DNA from 4 places in the Bacillus cihuensis genome. Region 2 is predicted to be linked to each of the others. Evidence: riboswitches for the same ligand, from Rfam matches in the RefSeq annotation. Region 2 holds a riboswitch; each other region holds the start of a gene.

Region 1 (6,404 bases), on a different contig from region 2:
ACTCCAAAGAATCGTTATAAGAGCTGACGTCAAAGTCCAAGCAAATAGTAGATAATTGGATAGCCCATATTCCTGGAAAAACAGCAATACTTGCAACTGAAGAACGGTAAATCCAACGTATGTAAAGATAAAACGCTCCCAGGTAATGGTCGTTCTTACAGCACTGATTGCAAGGAGACTAAGCGGAATTAAGTAGAAATACAGATTGGCCCCTGTCATACTTATATAAAGATAACCTAGTGTTGCCACAAGCAGATTTGTCAGCTGACTAAACCAAAAGAAATAGTTTCTGCCTTCCTTCGAATATTTCCCCACATACTCTGACAAGAAGTAGAACAATAACGGTCCCACAAATAGGTAAGCCATCCAGATATATTCATTCTCGAATTTAAATATTGCCCAGATCGATGCATACACGCCTGCTGAAGTATAGACAACTAGAATCCATAGAGGATGATGACGATATACATAAACGGACAGAATATTGATCGCTGTTGAGACCATCATTAAAGTCGTTATCAGAATAGCTGACAGTGTTCCAAAATAAAGCGTCATAAACGACACCATCGATAGGACCTGACCGGTAATAAAAAAGGTATTGAAAAAGCTTTTATATGAACTTTTCAAGTAATAGCCTAGTCCGATTAAGAGGAAAGCGACAATCATGACATGTAAACTAAGTGGAATTACAAGATCATACCATCTGCTTGTTTCACTACTATACAGATACAAAATAAGCAACGATGCAGCTAGGGATAACGGAAAACCATACGTACTTATATCCTTCATCCATTTTTCCGCTACTTTATTATGACTGAAAAATAATAAACCAGATATCGCAGCAAGAAAGAGGCTGACGATTAACCAATCTCCATTCACCAAATTGATATAAGTCAAAAACAACATCACACTACTCGAAAGAATCCCTATACTCGTTCGGAATACCTCCATTGTTTTGGCAAAATTATAGACAAACAGTCCTAAATAAAGGAGGATTTGAATCACAAATAGGAAACTAGAGTGCACCGTATAGGTCCATTCGAATGCCCAGCCAAGATAAACAAGTGAAAGATTAAATAAGACGAGTGCTGGATAAGTATATACCACTTTCTTTGTTTGAATGGCTAAAAATACATATTGTGCGGCTAGAAGGATCAGTGCAAAGAATATTTGTGCATATCCTTCTCCAAACACTTGCGCATTTACATAGGCAAATACAAACACACTACTTGTAATGCCCGTATATACAAAGCTTTTCGATACTTCTTCATTTTTGTTAGCCATAAATAAATATAGAGCAAAGAACACGATTGGAAGTACGGCAAAAGCAATAGAAGTGAAATCACTCAATACAGCCGAGTTCAAGACAAGATGGATATAGCCGTAGCTGAATACAATACTAAAGGCAAAATTATAATATTTTTGATTGTATTTTATTGTTAACAGTAGGAATTGCAGTGATGCTAAGAGCAAAGTAAACGAATAAAATACTGTGCTTGAAGCTAGCACAAACACAACAAACGCTTCGACTATAATTTTGAATTGGATGAAGTAAAATAAATAGGGTTTGAATAACGCCAATTGTTGATGATTTTTCAAACGATCCATATACCATAAAAATAATAAGTTAAACATTATGAGTAGTATAAATAATGTTTCTGTAGTTGGCGCCACATAGGTGAAGCCGAAGCATGCCGCTAACGCAAAGGTGAACAATGAAAGAATAGTGAATAATTTCGAAGCAAAACGCTTAGCAATTACAAAATAGAGCCCCAAACAAATCACTCCGCCAATCAACCCTAATAACCCTCTCCCATCACCTTGTAACGATAAATATTCTCCAAATATCCGATAATACGAAGCTGATAATATCGTAATTGGAATGAATAGACTTGCGAGCGTTAAAAAGGCAAAGGCCGTTTGCTTAATTTTTAGTTTGAAGGCGATAAAAGCCATCCCAAAGAAAAACACTGACACCATGCTAATACAGAAAACTTTCAGAACAGCATTCAAGGCTCCCCACGTTGACGTCGCTAATATAAGACCGCCAAACAAGAGCAGAATCACACCCATTACCAAGACAAGTGTTATATTTCTTTCTCGAATTTGCTCCACTGATTTTACAGGTTTCACAACAGATTGCTGTTGAATGACTTGCCTTGGTTTTGGGCTAGCCATTGGTGTTTGTAATGAATCTTGAATTGGTTTTTGCACGAACTCTTCAGTTCGCTGAATGTTATGTGGAACTTCATTTGGAATTTCGCTCGATTGAACCGTTTCATCTTTTTTCTGTTGCTTTTCCATTATTGCTACTTGCTGCCGCACTTGGTGATAATGCCGTTCATATGCACTGCTAAGTCTTATGTAATCAGATTTAGGAATCAATCGTTTTTCTCTTAGGATCTTAAGTTCTTCCTGAAAGATCTCCCGCTTCTTTTCAAAGGGGATGTATTCATTAGAATCCGTCACAGTAAGCCCCCTTTCTCTTTAAAACTCCACTACTATACTATAGAAAATTATACACATTAATTCCTGATATTGGAATAAAAAACCGAATTGTCGAGATAAAGTGAAACTTCAGTCAGACAATGCAATAATCAATCGATTGATTAAATGGGCCGAAAACTCACGTATCTCCTCGGCTCAGTTATACATGGATTGAGAATAATTTGTAAAAATTTGCCGATAGCATATATCATATAAAACTCCTCCAGTTCATTCCTTCTATTGGCATTATAGTCGAATCGGGGGAGAATATTTAAGTAATCAATCAATCGATTGATTAAATGTATAAAAAAACCGCTTATTTTCTTACTTGAAAGATGATTGAATGACGAATTACATGTCGAGATTTGTACTTAATCACACCTTCGTACAACCATCCACAAATTACTCTATAGTCAATAAGACCCAACTACTAAATATCGGAAAATCATACATTTTGATTATATAGCCCTGTTTTTCCATGATATAGTAAAAGTACTTGTTTTCTTGAGATACGTTCATTCGTTCAATCGCTAAGGAAAAAAGAGGTGGTCAATAGATGTCTTTAGCTTATTATTATAGTTTATTAAGATTGAAAGAAGAGCAACTTCATCGTCTCCAAATTTGTAATAGTGAATTGAATTCTTGCCAACAGGATTTTATCCATCATGAAAGATTGGTGTCGGAACCTGAGCTTTCTACAAACACTTGGAATGCAGCACTCGCCCATACCTTTGATAATACGAGAGCCGTAGGAATGTTAACAAACTATCGCGACATAAGTAACAATCAATTCAGCTCCGTATTTACAACGTTAGCGGAGAAAATCCAACAAATTCAATTAGAAATCATTTCAATCAAACAGACCATTGCCGCTCTTGAAGCAGCGGAACGGGAAGAGAAAATGGTACGTTAAACATGATTTCCTAATTAAAAATCCCAATATTATTTTGATCATTAAATAGACGAGGTTTAGCATCCGCCTTACTGAAAATGAAGACCTAGTTCACCCAAAACTCAAACAGGATCTTGACGTGAAGACCTCACTTCTACCAGCTTTTATTCCTTCAAATAAAGTGAAATTTCAACGGATCCAATCTTTCTCGGTTAAAAAACTACTTGTTTTTTCCTTTACAGCATGATAAAGTTGGATAAATCGGATTTTTCAAATAATTACATATTCATATTCTTATCAAGAGAGACGGAGGGATTGGCCCGACGATGTCTCAGCAACCAGCCGGTTTTCGGCAAGGTGCTAATTCCAATAGGTATAGAACATGCCTAGAAGATAAGAAGATCGTCCTCGTATTTTCGTGGGCCCTCTTCTTATTGAGGGCCCTTTTATTTTTGTTTATAAGAGAAAAATTCGAACTAATTAAATGCTTGAAGAAAAATCTATAAAAGAAAGTAGGAAATAACATGACAGAGTTAGCAGCACAAGAACTAGTAACGAATGCACCATTTAAAGCCGATCACGTCGGTAGCTTTTTACGACCAGAACGTCTTAAGCAGGCCCGGTTACAAAAGGAGAACGGTGACATTACCGCTGATGAATTACGTAAAATTGAGGACGAGGAAATTATAAAGTTAGTTGAAAAGCAAAAAGAAGCTGGTCTTAACGCTGTTACTGATGGCGAATTTAGACGTGCTTGGTGGCATTTAGACTTTCTTTCAGGTTTTGATGGCGTTTTGTTTCATGAAACAAATGATGGTATTCAATTTAACGGCGTTAAAACGAGAGCACACGGCATTAAGGTAACTGGAAAAATCTCATTTTCCGATCATTACATGATCGACCATTATAAGTTCCTTCATAGTATTGCAGGCGATGCTGTTGCAAAATTTGCAATACCTAGTCCCAATATGCTTTATTTCAGAGGAACACTTGACACAGACGTGTACCGCACTCACGAAGAATTTTATGATGATTTAATTGCTGCTTACCAAGGTGTGATTCAGGCGCTTTATGATGCAGGTTGTCGTTATCTGCAATTAGATGATACAGCTTGGTCCCTATTCTTTTCAGAAAAAGGGAGAGAACAAATTGCTAATAGAGGGTCTGATCCTGCTACATTGGCACAATTGTTCCAAAGAGGAATCAACGAGGCTATTGCAAATAAGCCGGATGATATGATCATTACGATGCACATTTGCCGAGGCAATTTCAGATCTACGTATTCATCCACTGGTGGTTATGAGGATGCTTCTAAAACGATCTTCGGTGGATTAAATCTTGACGGTCTTTTCCTTGAATTTGATGACGATCGTTCAGGTGGCTTTGAACCGTTACGCCATATCAATCGACCGGATCTTTACGTTGTATTAGGCTTAATCACTTCTAAAAAAGGCGAATTGGAAGACCCTGAACGGATTAAAGAAAGAATTGCAGAAGCTTCAAAATATGTTCCATTAGATCAAATCTGTTTGAGTCCACAATGCGGGTTTGCTTCAACAGAAGAAGGAAATGTACTGACAGAAGAAGAACAATGGGCAAAAGTATGCCACGTTGTGAATATTGCACAAGACGTTTGGAAGTAACAATAAAATAAACTCTTATAGAGAGTGGTGGAGGGACTGGCCCTACGAAACCCGGCAACCCTTTAACAATCTAGTTAAATAGGTGCTAATTCCTGCAAAACGGCATGCTTTGATAAATAAGAGGGATACTTTGCCAAATCAGGCTGTCCCAAGGCTCAATGATCTCACATGCTATACACAGTTTATTGTGTCATGTACACGTTATATAAACGGATATTTAGTAGATGTGGGGTCTAAAACCCTATGGGACGGTCTCTTTTGTATGAAGGACATGGGGACGGGGCTTCGCTACTTACTAATATAGCAATCTACTTTGCACGTAATCTTATTTGTATTATGGAACGTACTTCAAATTCCGGCTTAGCACCGCCACCATTGTGATTAGGCGAGTGTAGCAGGCTACTGGATTGTCGTTGTGATAAATGGCGGCGTTTTAACGCCATAGAGGTTTTATAAGTTGGATAAGACATTAATAGGAGAATTGGAAGTGTATTGAATGAAAAAGGAAGGTTGGAAAAGGTATCACACCATTTGGGGGCTACTATTTTTAGGTTGGTTTGTTTCTTATATTGACCGAACAGCAACTGGCCCCGTTGTGACATACATGATTGAAAATGAGATAGGTTTTTTCGCCAATGTAGCAAATCCTCATGGAATAGGCGGTCTTATCGGAAGTTTGTTCTTTGCAGGCTTTATGCTTATGCAATTTCCAGGAGGCTTTCTAGGTGATCGATTCGGCTACCGTACGATTATTATTTTAAGTGTAGTTTGGGCAGGGATTGCCACATTATTAACAGGGGTAGCTGGCGGACTTATTGCATTTATCCTATTTCGAGTAATACTAGGGCTAGGTGAAGGTGCATTTTATTCAAATGATCGCTCATATATTGCCTACCATACACCGCCTAAAAAAGTTGGTCTAGGAATGGGTGTTGCCCTTACCGGATTGTCTGTAGGACTTACAGCAGGTACACTCGGTGTACCATTTCTGATCACCACTGCAGAACCATTTATGGGAGAAGAGGCATGGCGTTTTCCTTTTTTTGTGATGGGGATTATTACACTTGTAAGTGCATTTTTTATTTTTAAATATATGAAGCCAAAAAATAATCCTAATCAATCTGTAGATCATTCTTCACCAGGTATTAAAGTACAATTTAATAAAGCACTACTATATATGTCGATGTACTCAGCTGTTTTTCTTGTAATCGTAATGGGAATCTATTATTTCTCCATAAAACTAGGTTTATCCAATATTGCAATTGCTATAATACTTGTAGCTCTTTGCCCGCTCTTAATCTTTTATTTATACACAACGAAAAAATCAGAAATAAAGCCAATTTTAGCCAACAAAAACCTTTTCTTATTGTACTTATTCTTCA
Region 2 (6,404 bases):
GACCCGTCGATGGAGAGCAGGCATCCGATAGCTCAGGACCACAGCAGTGTTAAGGAGCTTTTTTTACGTTCTAATTTTAATCCTATCACTTATGTTTGGGGACCCCCGGGAACTGGAAAAACATATACTTTGGCCCGAACAGCAGCAAATCATTATTTTAAAGGGAAAAAACTATTAGTTCTCTCGCATAGCAATCAAGCCGTTGATGTACTAATGGCTGAAATTTCCGCGTTTACAAAAAAGAAACAACGTTTTAAAGAAGGCGATATACTTAGGTATGGTTCGCATACTGGGGAAAGTTTAGCTAATCATCTTGATATCATATCAAGCCAGTTGTTGGAAAAGTTTGAACCTGATTTAGTTGAGGATAAGCAAAAATTAACTGAAGAGAAAAGGCTCTTAAAACAAGATCTATCTGGCTCATTTAGTAAGCGTGATACAGACCGATTGATTGAATTGGAAAAAAAGCTAGGTAGAATTATAGAAAAGTTTCACCGTAAAGAAATGGAGCTCGTGAAGCAAGCGAAAATTGTTGGTAGCACATTGGCTAAAGCAGCGAGCGACAGCACGATATTTGAAAAGGAATATGATGTAATTATAGTTGATGAAGCAAGTATGGCTTATGTGCCACAAGTTGCGTTTGCTGCTTCTTTAGGCAAAAACATCATCGTTTGCGGTGACTTTAAACAATTGCCGCCCATTGCTTCTGCACGTGATGAATCAGTGAATAAATGGTTAAAGGAAGATATTTTTCATCGTTCAGAAGTCGCGAATGTAGTGAATGAAGGTAAGCTCCATCCACATTTGTTTCTACTTAAAGAACAACGGAGAATGCATCCGGATATTTCCGCTTTCACGAATAAATTTATTTATCATTCCCTTGTTGGCGATCATAAGAGTGTACTTATGAGCCGTGAAGAAATCACAGGGAGAAGGCCGTTCCCAAACCGTGCTTTAATGCTATTAGAGACGAGTGGTACAGGTGAACATTGCATAACAGAGCGTTCATCGAAATCAAGAATAAATCTTTGGCAGTTGTTCATATCGTTTCAACTACTTCATGAAGCATATTCAAGCGGCTCACGCTCTATTGGCTATGTGACACCTTATCGTGCTCAATCTTGTCTTATGGATTTATTATTACAAGATATTTATAAGAAAGAGCTTGAACTAGCAGATATTATCGCTGCAACAGTCCATCGATTTCAGGGAAGCGAACGGGATGTAATGATATTTGATACAGTTGATAGCTATCCTGAAACACGTCCTGGCATGCTTTTGACAGGAAAAAATAGTGAGCGGCTTATTAATGTTGCGATTACGAGAACAAAAGGAAAATTCATTCAAGTGAGCGATGCGGACTATATTCGAAAAAAGGTATATCTAGGCAAAACATTACGTAAACTTGTGGACCATCAAGCATCTTACGGATATACAGTAAGGCCGAAGGATATTGGGAAGTGGATTCAAAATCAACATCCGAAGCTCCAATGGATGCATGCACGTAAACTAGATGTTCTAAGTAAGGATATTAAAAAAGCACGCCATTCTATACTATTGTCAATACCTGATACAGGAATTGTTACGGAAGAATGGATAAATATGTTGAATAGTAAAGAACAACATGTCAAGATTACACTTATTTCAACTCGTCCGGTTCCCGGCTTGGCAGTAGTAGAACAAATTGAAACTAGTGTTGCATTTCCTTTCATCATTATTGATAAGCAATATTTCTGGTTAGGTGTTCCACTTGAAGCAGCGAGCAGACTTTTACCACCTTATGTGGCAGCACGCTTAGATTCAGTAGCAGTAGTTGAACATTTTCTTACACAACTACCTGGGATAGAATAGGAGTAACTAAAAGGGTCTGGACACATTAAAGATGTGTCCAGACCCTTTAATTTATCCTACATTAATAGAAAGTCAAAATCCTAAAGACTTAGCAGAATTGAAGAAGAGTAGGTGAAATACAACTGTCTGTAAAAACCCGATTGGTGAGTTCTAGTGAAACTTACTCGTGCCTAATGGCGCTTATATACCGTAAGTTTTTCGTTTAGCGACAGGAAAATAAGGCTTACCATCAGGGAGAAATGAAAAAATATTGATGAAATTTTCATATTATATCTTGAGCAATTAGATTACGTGCATCATAGTATGTTCTATGTGAGTAAGTATTATTCAAACAATTCCGATGAAAGATATATGAATTAATCTTGACTTTTAGTTATTAGAATATTATGATAAAAATAATTTAATAATACTTATCAAGAGAAGCCGAGGGACTGGCCCGATGAAGCTTCAGCAACCTCTACAACTAGTAGAAAGGTGCTAATTCCTGCAAGCATATGCTTGTTAGATAAGGGTGACTAATGTAAAAGTCCTCTTTCTTTCAGGAAAGAGGACTTTTTATGTTAATTCGTACAAAGGATAATTACTATTTTACTAAGAAAGAAGGTCAACAAATGCCTAATGTTGTAATTTTATCTGGAAGCCCTTCAGCACCTTCTAGGACTGATTTTGTTTTAAAATTTGTTCAATCATTGTTAGAAAAGGAGAATATAACGGTAACGTATGTTTCCGTTTTGGATATTCCTGCTGAGGATTTGCATAATGCACGCTATAATAGCAGTGAAATTAAAGCGATTGCAAAGTCAATTGAGGAAGCGGATGGTGTAATTATTGGTTCTCCTGTCTACAAAGCTTCCTACACAGGTGTGTTAAAATCTCTAATCGATTTAATTCCAGAAGGTGCGTTTAAAGGAATTCCAGTGTTACCAATAATGGTCGGTGGGAGTAAAGCACACTTATTAGCAATCGATTTTGCCTTAAAACCGCTTATTACCACTTTAAAAGGAAGAGCCACTCAAGGGACTTATATTATAGATAACCAAATCGATAAAGAAAATAGTTTACAACCTATTACTGATCAAGATATACAAGCACGACTTAATAACGATTTAGAGGAGTTTCTCCAAATCATTAAACAAACTAAAGCAATAACCTCTTAAGCACATTTTTAGCACCATATTTCATCATAAAAAACGAATGGGTGGTAATGATTATGACTAAAAAAAGAATATATTTAAATGCATTTGATATGAACTGTGCTGGACATCAATCTCCGGGTCTTTGGACACATCCGGACGATAAATCGTCTACGTACAAGGATGCTGAATACTGGACACATCTTGCAAAAGTACTGGAAAAAGGAAAATTCGATGCCATTTTCTTGGCAGATGTTCTTGGAACATATGATGTATACCAAGGTTCTCGTGATGCAGCAGTACGTCAAGGTGCTCAAGTTCCAGTCAATGATCCTGCATTTGTTGTTCCGATCATGGCACAAGTTACAAAGCACTTAGGATTCGGTTTAACTGCGTCGACAAGCTATGAACATCCCTATCTATTTGCTCGGCGAATCTCGACATTGGATCATTTAACAAAAGGAAGAATCGGTTGGAATATCGTTACATCTTATTTAAATAGTGCTGCACGTAATCTTGGCTTAGATCAACAAATTAATCATGATAATCGTTATGATATAGCTGATGAATATTTAGATGTTGTCTATAAATTATGGGAAGCTAGTTGGGAAGATGATGCTGTCGTAGTGGATAAGAAAAAAGGGATTTATGCAGATCCAGAAAAGGTTCATGATATTAATCATGACGGTGAATTCTATAAAGTTCCAGGAGCACATCTTTGTGAACCTTCACCACAACGTACTCCCGTAATATTTCAAGCGGGAGCATCACCAAAAGGAACAAAATTTGCAGCAAAACATGCAGAACTTGTTTTTGTTGGCTCAACATCAATGGAGCGCACCAAAAACACAGTAAAGGCTTTTAGAGAAGAGGCAGTGAAGGCCGGTCGAAAAGCAGATGAAATAAAGATTCTTACATTGATTACGCCAATTGTAGGTGCGACCCAAGAAGAGGCTGAAGCTAAATATTTGGATTATAAAAAGCATGCCAGTTACGAAGGCTCACTTGCATTATTCGGTGGCTGGACTGGTGTAGATATGGATGGTGTTGACCCTCAGGAAAAAATTCAATATGTTAAGAATGATGCCATCCAATCAACATTAAAATCGATGTCCGATTTTACCGTTGAAGAAGTTGCTGAGTTTATTGGAGTTGGCGGAATGGGACCTGTTGTGGTTGGCTCTCCTGAACAAGTCGCTGATTCTTTAGAAGAATGGATTGATGTAACAGGTGTAGATGGTTTTAATATTGCTTATGCGGTTACACCTGGGACTTTTGAAGAATTTGTTGAATATGTGATTCCAATTTTACAAGAGAGAGGGTTAGTCAGAAAAGAATATGAAGATGGAACCTTACGAAAGAACTTATTTGGCAGTGATTATTTGCCCGATCATCACCATGGTAGACAATTTCGTAAAAGGCTGTTACCGGTAGCTAGCGTGTAACTTATGAAATAGATATATTGTTGTACATTTATCAAAAAATACACGACTCTCTGTAGCTTTATATAAAATTAATCATGAAGGTCGAATAACAGACAATCAAATTATTGATTGTCTATTTTTTGCGATGAGAAATTTAAAGTCTAGGCATACTTTGTGCAATTTTTTTGTTTCTTTTATATGATGGCTGTAAGTAATCAGATATAAAACAAAATGGTGTTAAAAAGCTACTATTTACCATGAAGGGTCTAACATGAAGTACGCCTATCTTAATGGTGGCGGTTCGGAGCCGGGATTTCGGATGCTTTCAAGAAAAAAACAGTAGACCTGGTAAATAGATAGGCTATATTAGTAAGTCTCGAAGCCTGTTCACCTATGTCCTTCATACAAAAAGAATATAGAAAGAAGATGATTAAATGTCTCACAACAAAAAAATGCTGAGTGAAATTCCTTTATCAGTGCTGGATCTTGCAAACATTACAGAAGGTAGTACACCAGCTGAATCTTTTAAACATACTTTAGATCTAGCGCAGCATGTAGAAAAATGGGGCTTTAATCGTTTCTGGTTAGCAGAACATCATAGTATGCCAGGAATTGCCAGCTCTGCAACGTCTGTAGTAATCGGCTATGTGGCAGCTGGAACCTCTACTCTAAGAGTAGGTTCAGGTGGGATTATGCTACCGAATCACTCCCCCCTTGTAATAGCTGAGCAGTTTGGAACTCTTGAATCTATGTATCCTGGTCGTATTGATTTGGGGCTTGGACGCGCACCGGGAAGTGATCAATTTACAGCTATGGCACTTCGTCGTGATATCAGAAATACCGGCGATGACTTCCCAGAACAATTAGAGCAACTTCAGACATATTTTGATGCCAATTCCCGTCATAATAGAGTTCGTGCAATCCCAGGTGAAGGTTTAAATGTCCCAATCTGGTTGCTTGGTTCTAGCGGATTCAGTGCAAAGCTTGCTGGAAGACTAGGTTTGCCTTTTTCTTTCGCAAGTCATTTTGCTCCGGAAAATACAATGGCCGCTCTAGAACTATACCGTAGCAACTTCCAGCCATCAGACGTCTTAGCAAAACCTTACGCAATGGTTGGAATTAATGTCTTTGCAGCAGACACAGAAGCTGAGGCCGCTTATTTAGCCACTTCTTATCAACAGCAATTCTTAAGTCTGATTCGCAATACACCTAATCAGCTCCAGCCACCAGTAGATTCAATGGATGGTCTTTGGACACCTTATGAGAAAGCATCGATTCAAAGTAAGCTGGATGCAAGTGTGATTGGGAACCCTGAACAAGTCAAGGAAAAACTGCAAGCATTCCTTGATAAAACAGGTGCTGATGAAATGATCATTAACTCTGGCATGTTTTATCATGAGTCTCGACTTCGTTCATATGAAATCATTGCTGAAATCGCTGATAAAAAACATTCATGAGTGTCTGCTATATAACCAAACGATGAAAAAAGTCAGCTTCTCAAATCGTATTACAGCCTCTGGATGAAATTTCAGGGGCTTTTTTTAGATAAAACTTATGAAAATCCGGAAATATTAAAGAGTATAGTTCATTTCCCAACAAGAATACCAATAAATCGACGAACCCTATCAAAGTTGAAAATAATATCTAGCAAGCATTTTGAAGATATTTTTGCTAAAATAAATACATAGGGATATAGAAGCTTAGCAGGTATTAAATATGTTTTGGCTACTATGTGTCGATATTTTCATTTCTTTATTCGTGTAACGTTAAATCAAAAATATGGAGAACAACAATGATTTTACTAATCGATAATTATGATTCTTTTACTTACAACTTATATCAGTATACTCTTCAGGCTGGTAAAGAAGTCACAGTCCGGCGCAACAACGAAATCTCGTTAGATGAAATTAGAGAAATGAATCCTGAATCTATCATTCTCTCCCCAGGGCCTGGAAATCCAAAAGGAGCTGGGATCTGTCTTGAAGTAGTAGCGAAA
Region 3 (6,404 bases), 1.5 Mb from region 2:
ATTAATTTACTACCTATACTATTATAAACTATCTCTAATAACTCTGTTATTATTAAAGATTGAATAGTGGGAAAAATCGAATCATTCCTCTTGATTAGCTGAATTTTTTACTGCAATAGTCATTATTCAAGTCCGGGCAACTAATCTATTAATGCTATTAAACCCTGTATCTGTACTCAACAACCATGTATGGATCTAAATTCGGTATGTATTTTACAATTGCTCTTGTTGCTTTGCTTCAAGAAACGCGATTTTTACTTTATTCAGTAATTCTTGATCAGTAAGTAACTTGTACCCGGCAAATGCCAAAGCTTTAGCACCGATAAGAAGGGCACGATTTCCTTCTTCTGACTTTGCACATTCACGGAATTCATTAGTATGCGCAATTAAATCATCTGGGCCAATTTTAATAAATGGATGAGCCGTTGGGACAACATGACTGACATTTCCTGCATCTGTCGAGCCATACCCAGTTGTTTTTCGAGGGATGACCGTCTCTCCCAATTGAGTTAACTCTTCTGCCAATAAGTCATCTAAAACAGGGTTGATGATAAAGTTATAGATTTCATTTTGAAAGCGTTCAATTTTGACAGTACTGCCAGTCGAAAGGGCCGCTCCTTTAGCGATGTTTTGAATTTTCTCCGATACGTTCTGGCACTTTTTCCATGTATCAGCCCGAATAAAGAAGCGAGCTGATGCATATTCAGGGATAATATTAGGGGCATCGCCACCGTTTGTAATAATGCCATGAATTTTTACATCGGAGGGCAATTGTTGCCTGAGAGCACCAATGCCATTAAACAATTGAATGACGCTATCGAGCGCATTAATTCCTTGATCCGGTGAAGCGGCTGCATGAGCTGCTTTTCCGTAAAAATGAAATTCCAGCGGATCGACAGCAAGAAATGGGTTCGTCACACCTGTTTCTCCTGACGGATGGATCATGATTGCTGCATCGACACCATCAAACAAGCCTTGTTTGACATAGCTTCCTTTTGCACTTCCATTTGGCCCGCCTTCCTCTGCCGGGGTACCAAATACAATCACTTCTCCACCTGTCTCATCGAGAACCTTTGCAAGTGAAATACCAGCCGCGACACTTGTTGTACCAATGATATTGTGACCGCAAGCATGGCCGAGCCCTGGCAATGCATCATACTCGGCTAGAAAAGCGATTGTTGGACCTTCTTTGGAAGATTTTTTTCTCGCAATAAAACCTGTCTCATGACCAGCGATATCTCGCTCCACATTAAAGCCAGCTTCGGCTAGTAAAGCCGTTAGCGTGTCCGAAGCAAAATATTCTTGGTTGCCTATTTCAGGTTTTGCATGAATCTTTTGGCTTGTTTCAACATATGTATTTGCACGAAGTTCAAGATCTTCTTCAATGATTTGCAAGTGAACGTCCTTAACAATGGTCATAGTTTCTTGCCCCCTTCTAATTAGAAAGAAGCCAGACAAAGTTTCGTTTCTCTATCTGGCTTCGGCTTTAGTATCAATGTACTAGTTTATTTAGTAGCAGGTTTCGTCCATGCATCTTTATAATTGACCAACTCGTCTACCGAAACATAGGCCGGGATTGAGCTTCCTTTAAATGTATCGTTGATAAATTGTTCCACTTTTTCCGATTGATAAAGTTCAACTAACTTCTGTAGTTCCGGACGGTCTGCATTCCCTTTTTTCACTGCAATAATATTAATGTATGGTTTCGCTGTGGCACTTTCATGGAATAAGGATTCATCTAATTTCAGACCTGCTTCCATAGCAAAGTTGTTATTAATAACGGACGCATCCACATCATCTAAGAAACGCGGAGTATTTCCAGCAGCCACTGCTTCAAACTTCAAATTCTTCGGATTGGTTGCAATTTTATTTAATGCTCCATTTCCATCAAAATCCTCAACTAACGTAATCAGGCCCGCCTCTTGCAATAGTAACAAGGCACGTCCAAAATTCGTTCCTTCATTAGGTACAGCAATCGTTGCTCCTTCTGGTAGCTCTTCAAGTTTTTCATATTTTTTTGAATACAACGCCATTGGCGCAATAACCGTCGAACCAATTGCTTCTAAATCCAACTTTTGCTTATTAATAAACTCGTCAAAATAAGAAATCGTTTGAAAGGAATTTGCATCGATCTCCCCTTCAGCTAATGCAAGATTCGGTTGGATATAATCATTAAACTTAACGAGCTCGATATTTAGCCCTTCATCTTTAGCAATGCCAACAATATAATCCCATATTCTTGTATCCCCGCTACTAACGCCGACCTTCACCGTTTTTTCACCCTCTGCACTGCCTTTTTCATCAGTTTTTCCACATGCCGTCAACACAGCAAGTGCCAGTACTAAGACTGCAATTAATAATTTCTTCATTTTTTATTCCTCCAATTATCTTCTTCTGATTTTTTTTGAAACGATATTTCCAGTTGATTGCAGTAATTGAACAATTACCACTAGTGCTGCAACCGTGACAATCATCGTCATCGTATCGAAGCGTTGATACCCATAACTTAAAGCAAGGTCACCAACTCCACCTGCACCAACCGCACCGGCCATCGCTGAAGCGCCGACAAGTCCGATTGTAGCTGTTGTAAACGTAAGTACTAATGAGCTAAGTCCTTCCGGAATTAAAAAGCGAAAAATAATTTGCCATGTCGTCGCTCCCATAGCTTCCGCAGCTTCAATAATTCCTTTGTCTACTTCCAAAAGTGAATTTTCCACAAGTCGTGCAATATAAGGCGCCGCATAAAAAATCAAGGGAACAATCGCTGCATTTGTGCCAATTGCTGTACCGACTACGAATCTAGTAAATGGAATCAGTGCAACTAGTAAAATAATGAACGGGACAGACCGTAAAATATTAATAACTGGGTTTAATACGTTAAATACCCACTTATTCTCTAAAATGTGACCATTCCTAGTAATAACTAGTAAGATTCCCAGTGGAAGTCCAATCACAACTGAAAATAATAGTGATAAGGCAACCATATAAAGCGTATCGCCAAAACCAGTTAACAGCTGATCAGCAGTAATTTCCATACCCCACAATGTGTTACTCATGTATCCTCACCTCCTGCACAAGAATATTTTCAGCTTGAATATAGTCAAATGCTTTCCTAATCTCGCTTTTTTCGCCTGTCACTTCAATAATTAAATTACCAAAAGGCGTTTCCTGTATTTCCGAAATATTTGCTGATAAAACATTTAAATCAACATCAAATCGTTTAGCAACTGTTGATAATAAAGGCTTACCTGAATTGGCTCCAATAAAATTAATTTTCCAGATAATCGGATTCCCTTCCGCCTGGCTTATATAGCTTTGCGGAATTTCGTCATGAATTACTGTTCGGACAAAGTTTTGAGCAATCTCTGTTTGCGGCTTGGCAAATACGTCAAACACAGAACCTTGCTCAACAATCCGCCCACCTTCCATAACCGCCACCTTATTACAAATTTCGCGAATGACCGACATTTCATGGGTAATTAGCAAGATGGTGATATTATATTCCCTGTTTACTTTCTTTAATAGCTGTAAAACAGCACTTGTCGTTTGTGGATCGAGCGCCGATGTGGCTTCATCGCATAACAGAATCGAAGGATTCGTTGCTAGAGCACGTGCAATGCCGATTCGCTGCTTTTGACCACCAGACAATTGCTCTGGATAATTTTTCGCCTTCCCCAAAAGACCAACAAATTCCAATAATTCATTAACTCGTGTATGAATTTCTTTTGCAGGTGTACCCGATAAGATGAGCGGCATCGCTACATTATCAAAAACCGTCTTCGAGTTAAGCAAATTAAAATGTTGAAAAATCATCCCAATTTTCTTTTTCTCTGTTCGTAAATCTTTCGGCTTTAACGAAGTCAACGCTTTGCCATTCACCAATACCTGTCCTTCTGACGGACGCTCGAGTAAATTGACCAACCGGATTAACGTACTTTTTCCGGCGCCACTATAGCCGACAACACCGAAAATATCGCCTTTTTCAACGACTAAATCGATCCCTTTCAAAGCTTCAACGGTTTGTTTCTTTGATTCATACATCTTTTTTACATTTTGAAATTCAATCATCTACTCTCCCCCATGTTGTTTCTTTTCAAAGCTGTAACACGAAAAAGCCTCTTCCATCATTAGACAGAAGAGGCTTACTTAGACAAATACAAAAGAATACACTTCTATTAATTATCTAGTAAAGGCTTCTTCTTATCTTTCAAACTTACGTTCGTTGGAATTAGCACAGTATTTTTACAAAAGTAAAAACCTGTTGCCGAGGTATCATAGGGCCAAGTCCCTCCACATCTCTTGATAAGAATGTATCCATATATTATTTTATTTTTTTAAATATATAACTTAATATTTAAAATGTCAATTAAATTCTAAAAAATAGATTTATTATAACTATGATGTTGACCCATAATAAAAAGGGCAAACCCACATTTACTACAACCGTTCATCTATAGCTATTATTTGAATACAGACATTTTTTGGATATATTTGTGTTAGTGTAGCTTTAAAATAACAGTTGGATAAAGACGGAAACATTCATTCAGTTTTCTCCTATCTAATCCAATTCAAAATATCGGTTATGTAAACAAAAACCCACCTGCTGCAGAACAACAAAGCAAGACAATTAATGTATTCAAACGCTAATCGTCTTACTCCACCTCTTGTCGATCGTTTATAAAAATAGGGTAATTAAATTAACGGGTTCCGATAAGGGAGAGGAAACGTATAATTAGAATCTTAACTAGCAGACTAATTCGCATGGCGAGTTGGTCTGCCTTTTTATTGTTACATCAACGTTTAATGGAGTAAGACTTATTGTGTATTGAGGTAGTGAAAAAGGGTAATTCAATTTATATGGAATATATAGTAAAGACATTATTTTGAGGTCCCCTTATGGACAAGATATTGGTTTTAAAAACCTCAATTACCACCACTTAGCTTTAATATTACAGAATAAGTCTCTTCTTCTCTCTTACATCATCATTTCTTCCTGTTGCTTTACTCTTAACCTCTCCTCTAAAACATGGACCATTTGAAGGAAATGATCTGCTTCTCTTACTACATGGTCAGCCAGCAACGGGTCGATGACATTTCTGATTTGACAGGTCTTTATGAAATCTAACCCTGCCTGTTTAAAATCCCTAAGCTCATGTGTTGCGTTCTCACTATCCTTATTAAGCTTTCCAATGATGGGATAGGTCGGTTGTTTCTTATATAGCATCGATTCAACATCCCTTGCCTGGTTGAGAAGGACTTCAAAATCATCCCCAAATTTTAAAGCGGTTTTCACTAAATTCCGTTCCGATTGATCAAGCAGCGATGCGATAAATCGCGAATGCTCCATCATAATTTTTAGCCAAAATACATTTTCCTTGATAATCGCATCCTGGATAGGGTCCAAAATCCCTTCATTAAATTTTTTTAACGTCCTCATAAAATATTCAGCCTCACGTGCTGTATGATCAACAAGGAGAGGGAAGTTAAAGCCCATGACTTTACAATTGATTATAAGGATGAGCAAATTTCGTTTAAAATTCCGTAATCCTAAAACAAGCTGTATTGAATCTTCATTTAACTTACGGACTGCAGTTACATTATTGGGGGTTTGATACGCTCTTTTTTCCTGTTCTTCAAAATAATGGTAGAAACGATCTGTTTGCTGGATAAGATGCTTGTCATGCCGGCTAAACCCTTCACCCAAAAAATAGGAATGCTCTTTCATAATTCGTAACCAAAATTTGTTCTCAACTAATGATCGCTCAATAAATAGTTGTTCCGTTAATGATTCAGGTGGTGCAGCAAAAGTTTCAGGAGCAATTAACATTTGGTTTTTTGATTCCATGTCATGATGTCCTTGGTTAACCACTGTTTCACCCTCCTTTGAAAAACACACATACAATACATCTTTATTTGTAAACTTTTTTATTATGTTATCTTGTGGGCAATTCAGATAAAAATTATTGTTGTACGAACTTCAAAAATCGGGCGCTTTTCTTGAGTAACGAAAAATAGTCCAATTTCTCAGCATTAAATTAAGAAATTGGACTTTTTTATATTATTTTTTCCTTAACGCTGTAAATTGTCAATTCCTGACGCTACCTCTTAAAGGTGATAGTTAGCTTAAGAATAAAACCACCAATATATTTTATGAAAGAGAATATTGGTTATTTAAATGGAAATAAATGACGAATTAACAGTAACAATTAAATATCTAGGATTAATCCCATTTCTTGAATAATAAAGAAGTGGGATTTTTTGTACAGTAAATAATAAGAAATTAACAACTGAGGACGCTTGTATTACCAAGCGTTTTTTTGTGCTAATTTTAGTGTCATTTTGGGTTAGATTTGATGGACGAATAGATGTGTTTTATACCATTTTCTCTCCCTAAACGGAACTCG
Region 4 (6,404 bases), 1.6 Mb from region 2:
AAGCTCGGAAAAATTTATAGTTTTAAAACAACATTTGGCCATCCAGGACCAGAGGAATGGAGTGCAGACGGTGCCGATAGCTGGTTTTTTAATAAAAAACAGGCTTTTATCGGTGCGATGGGCGACCTTGGCGTCCATAAATCAGATTTAATGCGTTATTTACTTGGAGAGTTTACTGAAGTTGGTGCATTCATTGAAACAAGTGCGAAGAACAATACAGAAGTGGATGACAATGCCATCTGTATTTTACGTACGAAAAGCGGAATTATCGGCACGCTTACAGCAAGCTGGGCTTATGTAACAGGTGGAGACAATTCTACGATAATCTATGGAGAAAAGGGCAATTTGCGATTAGAAGCCGACCCAGAATATTCATTAATTGAAGAATACCAGGATGGCAAAGTGATTCAGCATAAGCTTGATAAAATCCAGACGAATGAAGAGGCCGGCCAGACCAATTCACATGTTATCGACCATTTTGTAGACTGTATTTTGGAAAATAAAGAGCCGCTAATCACTGGTGAAGAAGGATTGAAATCACTAAAAATCATTCTAGCTGCAATTGAGTCACAAAAAACGAAAAAAATTATTTCGTTGGACTAAGAGTGTTTGTGAGATGTGGTGGTCATAATAGTGTGCTTAGTTGAAATGAGTGAGGCAAATTGCCCCTCTTTTTTGCTGTTAAAACAGTTAGTTAGCACAATCTCTGCCGATACGATCGTTTGTCCGGGTAATAAGGAGAAGCTGAGGATCATTGGGCTTTGGTTGCCTGTTAAACAGGGATAAAAATCTTCATAATGGTCATTTTGGAATATAATTGAAGTGCACATAAGTTTAAGGAGGGAAACTAATGTCTTTTAGCTTCACAGGCATTCATCATGTTCAATTGGCTGCACCACCAGGTTCTGAGGAAGTAGCAAGGAAGTTTTTTGTGGGAATATTAGGAATGGAAGAAATTGAACAGCCTGAGCCTATGAAAAACCGCGGTGGCGTCTGGTTCGGTTTTGGCAATTATCATCTACATATCGGCATTGAAGAGCCGTTCTCGCCTGCCAAAAAAGCACATCCAGCCTTCGAGGTTAAAAATTTAGAAGCTCTTAAAACCCATTTAATGAAAAATGATGTGCCGTTTAAAGTGGATTATGATTACCCAGGAGTAAATAGAATTTATATCGAAGACCCTTGGGGGAATCGGGTTGAAATCTTAGAGGTGATGTAATATTGGACGACATTCTTTGTTTTGCTACTTCGAAGTGTTTGTTGCTACATTAAAAAGAAGAGCTAGACCACAACTTTTGATAATAGAAGATGTGGTCTGGCTCTTCGCTTCGCACTTTTAATAACTACATTGCCACAGTCTAAGCATACCGTAAAAAATTTTTCTGAACCAATCGCCATTTTTTATCTAGAGGACGAAAGATTTAATCGGTTACTTGTATAAATGAAGTTGCGTTACAAATCATGCAATTCATTGATGTTCCCTCACATGTCATAATTCATCATTTTATCACGTTGTTCAGAAAGTAGTGCTTTATTAATGTCAAATAATCGGCCCGCCAAATTTCTCGATATTAGCAGAAACCTTAGAGAATTTTTTGAAATTGACTTTGAATTTCTCAGCAAGCTCGGTCGCTGTTTTTGTGTAAGCTGCTTGGTTCGACCAAGTTTTAATGGGTTGAAGAACTTCGTCTGGAACTCCTGGTACATGTAGTGGAATTTCTAGACCAAAGATATCATCTTTGATGGTTTCGATATGATTCAATTCGCCCTCAAGTGCTGCTTGAATCATCGCCCGTGTGTACGCGAGCTTCATCCGGCTACCTGTTCCATATTCTCCGCCTGTCCATCCTGTGTTTACAAGGAAGACCCTAGAGTTGTTCTCATCGATTTTTTTGCCGAGCATTTCTGCATAGCGTGTCGCTGGTAATGGTAGAAATGGTGATCCGAAACATGTTGAGAATGTTGCTTCAGGTGTTGTAACACCTCGTTCTGTTCCAGCCAATTTACTCGTGTAGCCACTTAAGAAGTGATACATAGCTTGTTCTTTTGAAAGCTTCGAGATTGGAGGCAGCACACCAGAGGCATCTGCTGTTAAGAAAATGATGGCATTCGGATGACCCGCTACACTCGGATGAACAATATTGCCGATTGCTTGTAGTTGGTATGCTGCGCGTGTATTTTCCGTTAATGTCCGATCATCATAATCCGCTATACGTGTGTCTGGATTCACGACCACATTTTCCAAAACAGCACCAAAGCGAATGGCATCAAAAATTTGTGGTTCTTTTTCACGTGATAGGTTGATTGTTTTGGCATAGCAGCCACCCTCGATGTTGAAAACACCATTAGAAGACCAGCCATGCTCATCATCGCCAATTAATTTTCGACTTGGATCAGCGGATAAAGTGGTTTTACCTGTTCCAGACAAACCAAAGAACAGAGCAACATCCCCTTCTCTACCGACGTTTGCTGAACAGTGCATCGGAAGAATTCCTGCTTCGGGGAGCAAGTAATTCATAATGGAAAAAACAGATTTTTTCATTTCTCCGGCATATTCAGTCCCACCGATTAGTACGGTACGTCGTTCAAATGAAATAATGATGAATGTTTCTGATCTTGTTCCGTCAACGATAGGATCCGCTTTGAAGCCGGGAGCAGAAATGACCGTAAATTCTGCTTGATGACCGAGTAACTCCTCATTATTCGGACGCACAAACAATTGATGGGCAAACAAGTTGTGCCAAGCATACTCATTGATGACCTGAATAGGAAGGCGGTGCTGAGCATCTGCGCCAGCGAATCCTTTGAATACAAAAATCTCATCTTTTTGTTTTAAATAGTTCATTACTTTATTGTAAAGGTTTGCAAAAGCATCTTCAGAAATAGGTTGATTCACCGGACCCCAGTCGATTTTGTCATTGAATGCTAATTCTTCCACTATATACTTATCTTTAGGAGACCGTCCTGTATATTTTCCGGTTTCTGCGCTAACTGCACCAGTTGATGTAAGAATGCCTTCATTTCTTTTAAGAACCTTCTCAACTAATTGAGGTACAGAAAGCTGTACGTTTACATTTGATCCGGTTAATAATTGATGTAACTCATTTGAAATGCCCACTGTATTCATATATGAGATACCTTCCTTTACTGTTATTTATAGAAGTAGTATAACACATTAGGTTTAATAGTCTATACTAATTGTAGTGTTAAACTCATTTTTTTCAGAAATAGGTAATTTACCCCGTATTATGGGCTGTAGCTCCTAACTTAAGGCTAAAAGGAATTGAAAAAGCGTAGCGCATGTATTTGCGACACTAGACGGGACTAATATTCAGTGGGAATGAAGTAAAACTCCACTGATTGAAATAAAGGACACATGTTAATGGTTCCTAAGATTAAGGAAAAAATTCTTGACACTTTTCCGTGTATTACGTTATTATTTTAAATTGTACGGATTCTCTTATCCCGAGTTGGTGGAGGGACAGGCCCTAAGAAACCCAGCAACCTGCCGAAGTGTAGAAATTTTGAGAAAGATTTATTGCAAGTAAGCAATTTTTCTTTTAATAATTTTGGCGTTGGTGCTAACCTGAGCAAGGTAAAAGACCCTTGAACGATAAGAGTGAAAGGATAGATTCAGTTAATAAACCTTTCCTCAATGACAGGGAAGGTTTTTATGTTTTTCGGGAACACTGATGAACAATGCTGAGAAGTTCTGCATCTATTATAGAAACCAATAAGGGAACGAGCTCCGTCAAAAAAGGTGGATGAAATGGATGGGGTAAAATCCTCCGTTTGCGTACCTAACACATATTTTCAATATTTAAGGAGGAATTAAGATGTCAACAAAACGTCGTCTTTTTACTTCTGAGTCTGTTACAGAAGGCCATCCGGATAAGATTTGTGATCAGATTTCAGATTCAATTTTAGATGCTATTCTTGAAAAGGATGCTAATGCGCGTGTTGCATGTGAAACTTCAGTAACTACTGGTCTTGTATTAGTAGCTGGTGAAATTACAACATCTGCATATGTAGATATCCCGAAAATCGTTCGTGAAACAATTGCAGGAATTGGCTATACTCGTGCAAAATTTGGTTTCGATGCTGAGACATGTGCTGTTTTAAGTTCAATTGATGAGCAATCAGCAGATATCGCTTTAGGTGTTGACCAAGCGCTTGAAGCACGTGAAGGTACAATGAGCGATGCTGAAATCGAAGCAATCGGTGCAGGGGACCAAGGTTTAATGTTCGGATTTGCTTGTAATGAAACAGAAGAGCTTATGCCACTTCCGATTTCATTGGCACACAAACTTTCTCACCGTTTGACTGCTGTTCGTAAAGATGGCACACTAGCTTACTTACGTCCAGATGGAAAAACACAAGTAACGATCGAATATGATGAGAACAATCAACCGGTTCGTGTTGATACAATCGTTATTTCAACACAACATGATGAAGAAACAACATTAGAACAAATTCAAGCAGACTTAAAAGAACATGTAATCAAAGCAGTCGTTCCTGCTGAATTAATCGATGCTGATACGAAGTACTTCATTAACCCAACGGGTCGCTTTGTTATCGGTGGACCACAAGGTGATGCTGGTCTTACAGGACGTAAAATTATCGTTGACACATACGGCGGGTATGCACGTCACGGCGGTGGCGCATTCTCTGGTAAGGATGCAACAAAAGTTGACCGCTCTGCAGCCTATGCTGCTCGTTATGTTGCGAAAAACATCGTAGCTGCAGGACTTGCTGATAAAGCAGAAGTGCAATTGGCGTATGCAATTGGTGTAGCGCAACCAGTGTCAATCGCAATTGATACATTTGGAACTGGAAAAGTGAGCGAAGAGGTATTAGTTGACTTGGTGCGTGCTAACTTCGACCTACGTCCAGCTGGTATTATCAATATGCTTGACTTACGTCGCCCAATTTACAAACAAACAGCGGCTTATGGACATTTCGGCCGTACAGACGTTGATCTTCCTTGGGAACGCACAGACAAAGCAGCAACATTGAAAGAACAAGCTCAATAATATCCAAAAAAAGAGGAATCCACATTGTGGTTTTCTTTTTTTTGGATAATTTACTAAGAAATACTGGGAGGTATGAGTTATTATAGAAGAGACTAGGAGAGCGTGTAAATGCGTATAGCGATTTTCTAATTGTGAGGAGCGAGTCAATTTAAGAATAAATATGTGTAAAAGGGTGAAAGTTAGATCTCACATCTAAAAGCACTTGAACATAATATGCGATGAATAGAATGTGAGGTCAGACGCACCCTTTTAATAAGATCAATCTAGAATTTGTTTCTCATTCTTGTAGTACTGCCCTTTTTCCGCGTATTCGCGGACGATGCGTTTCATGTCTTCCCGATCTGCATCGTTCAGTTCCCGCACGACTTTAGCGGGGCGCCCGAAAGCGAGTGTATGGGGTGGAATAACTTTCCCCTGTGGCACGAGGCTTCCAGCACCGATAAATGCTCCCTCGCCGATTTCTGCTTCGTCCAGAATGATTGACCCCATCCCGATAAGCGCTCCTTTGCGTAGTTTGCAACTATGTAGGGTGACTTGATGACCAACAGTCACTTCATCTTCAATAATGAGCGGGTTGTTTGGGCTTTGATGAAGAACGCTGTTATCTTGAATGTTCACTTTGTTACCAATAATGGTTGGCGCTACATCGCCGCGAATAACAGAATTGAACCAGATTGTTGTTTCCTCGCCAATCATGACATCGCCCGTTACGACAGCGTTATCAGCGAGGTAGGCACTCGGTGCAATTTCTGGTTTTTTTCCTTTATAGGCGTAAAGAATCATTAATCCATCATATCCTTTCCGTTTCGTTATTTTTACTATACAATAGTTCGAGGTATTTCGTTATAATAGATTCAATCTTTATGCGATAATTAGACTGAAGTCTTAATCCGTGTACGAACAATTTTTGTAAATAGTATTATAGCCTGATAATCCGGGATAAAATAAAGAATAGCAAAGTGTAAATAAAGATTTAGCATCTTGAGGAATAGTAGGAGGAGATTTTCATATGTGGAAATGGGAGGCAGACGTTACCCCAAAAGGAGTCATCGTCATCGTTCATGGTGCTATGGAGCATCACGGACGCTATAAATGGCTATCACAAATGTGGCGGTCCGCCGGTTACCATGTGATTATGGGAGATCTTCCAGGGCAGGGTATGACAACTCGTGCATATAGAGGACATATTCAATCCTTTGATCAATATTTACTTGAAGTAAAAAAATGGATCGAGGAAGCATATCAATATTCCCTCCCGGTTTTTTTACTTGGTCATAGTATGGGTGGTTTAATTGCAATTAGACTACTCCAGCAAGAAGAGTTGGATTTAGCAGGGGTTATTCTTTCATCCCCTTGTTTAGGGTTAGTGAA

The links. Region 2 has a riboswitch for S-adenosylmethionine ahead of ssuE (NADPH-dependent FMN reductase). Riboswitches for the same ligand answer to the same signal wherever they lie in the genome.
Region 1: linked by a shared signal. The riboswitch ahead of V179_RS0126400 (5-methyltetrahydropteroyltriglutamate--homocysteine S-methyltransferase) and the one ahead of ssuE (NADPH-dependent FMN reductase) in region 2 are both predicted to bind S-adenosylmethionine.
Region 3: linked by a shared signal. The riboswitch ahead of V179_RS32530 (methionine ABC transporter ATP-binding protein) and the one ahead of ssuE (NADPH-dependent FMN reductase) in region 2 are both predicted to bind S-adenosylmethionine.
Region 4: linked by a shared signal. The riboswitch ahead of metK (methionine adenosyltransferase) and the one ahead of ssuE (NADPH-dependent FMN reductase) in region 2 are both predicted to bind S-adenosylmethionine.

Annotation. Positions count from the first base shown of each region.
Region 1 covers NZ_KI632502.1:15,926-22,329, forward strand. The annotation lists gene V179_RS0126390 (hypothetical protein) at 1-2,469, opposite strand, end outside; gene V179_RS0126395 (YwqH-like family protein) at 3,044-3,400, shown strand; SAM riboswitch class I at 3,671-3,779, shown strand; gene V179_RS0126400 (5-methyltetrahydropteroyltriglutamate--homocysteine S-methyltransferase) at 3,904-5,022, shown strand; SAM riboswitch class I at 5,035-5,145, shown strand; gene V179_RS28925 (MFS transporter) at 5,519-6,404, shown strand, end outside.
Region 2 covers NZ_KI632495.1:851,428-857,831, reverse strand. The annotation lists gene V179_RS0110000 (AAA domain-containing protein) at 1-1,851, shown strand, start outside; SAM riboswitch class I at 2,259-2,363, shown strand; gene ssuE (NADPH-dependent FMN reductase) at 2,409-3,008, shown strand; gene V179_RS0109990 (LLM class flavin-dependent oxidoreductase) at 3,062-4,429, shown strand; gene V179_RS0109985 (LLM class flavin-dependent oxidoreductase) at 4,843-5,865, shown strand; gene V179_RS0109980 (anthranilate synthase component II) at 6,201-6,404, shown strand, end outside.
Region 3 covers NZ_KI632495.1:2,364,485-2,370,888, forward strand. The annotation lists gene V179_RS0117080 (M20 family metallopeptidase) at 214-1,419, opposite strand; gene V179_RS0117085 (MetQ/NlpA family ABC transporter substrate-binding protein) at 1,506-2,369, opposite strand; gene V179_RS0117090 (methionine ABC transporter permease) at 2,385-3,035, opposite strand; gene V179_RS32525 (NIL domain-containing protein) at 3,049-3,468, opposite strand; partial or broken gene V179_RS32530 (methionine ABC transporter ATP-binding protein) at 3,546-4,068, opposite strand; SAM riboswitch class I at 4,198-4,309, opposite strand; gene V179_RS0117100 (DUF2935 domain-containing protein) at 4,976-5,845, opposite strand.
Region 4 covers NZ_KI632495.1:2,407,825-2,414,228, reverse strand. The annotation lists gene V179_RS0117315 (Gfo/Idh/MocA family protein) at 1-603, shown strand, start outside; gene V179_RS0117310 (VOC family protein) at 851-1,219, shown strand; gene pckA (phosphoenolpyruvate carboxykinase (ATP)) at 1,541-3,127, opposite strand; SAM riboswitch class I at 3,458-3,620, shown strand; gene metK (methionine adenosyltransferase) at 3,837-5,033, shown strand; gene V179_RS0117295 (gamma carbonic anhydrase) at 5,292-5,813, opposite strand; gene V179_RS0117290 (alpha/beta hydrolase) at 6,043-6,404, shown strand, end outside.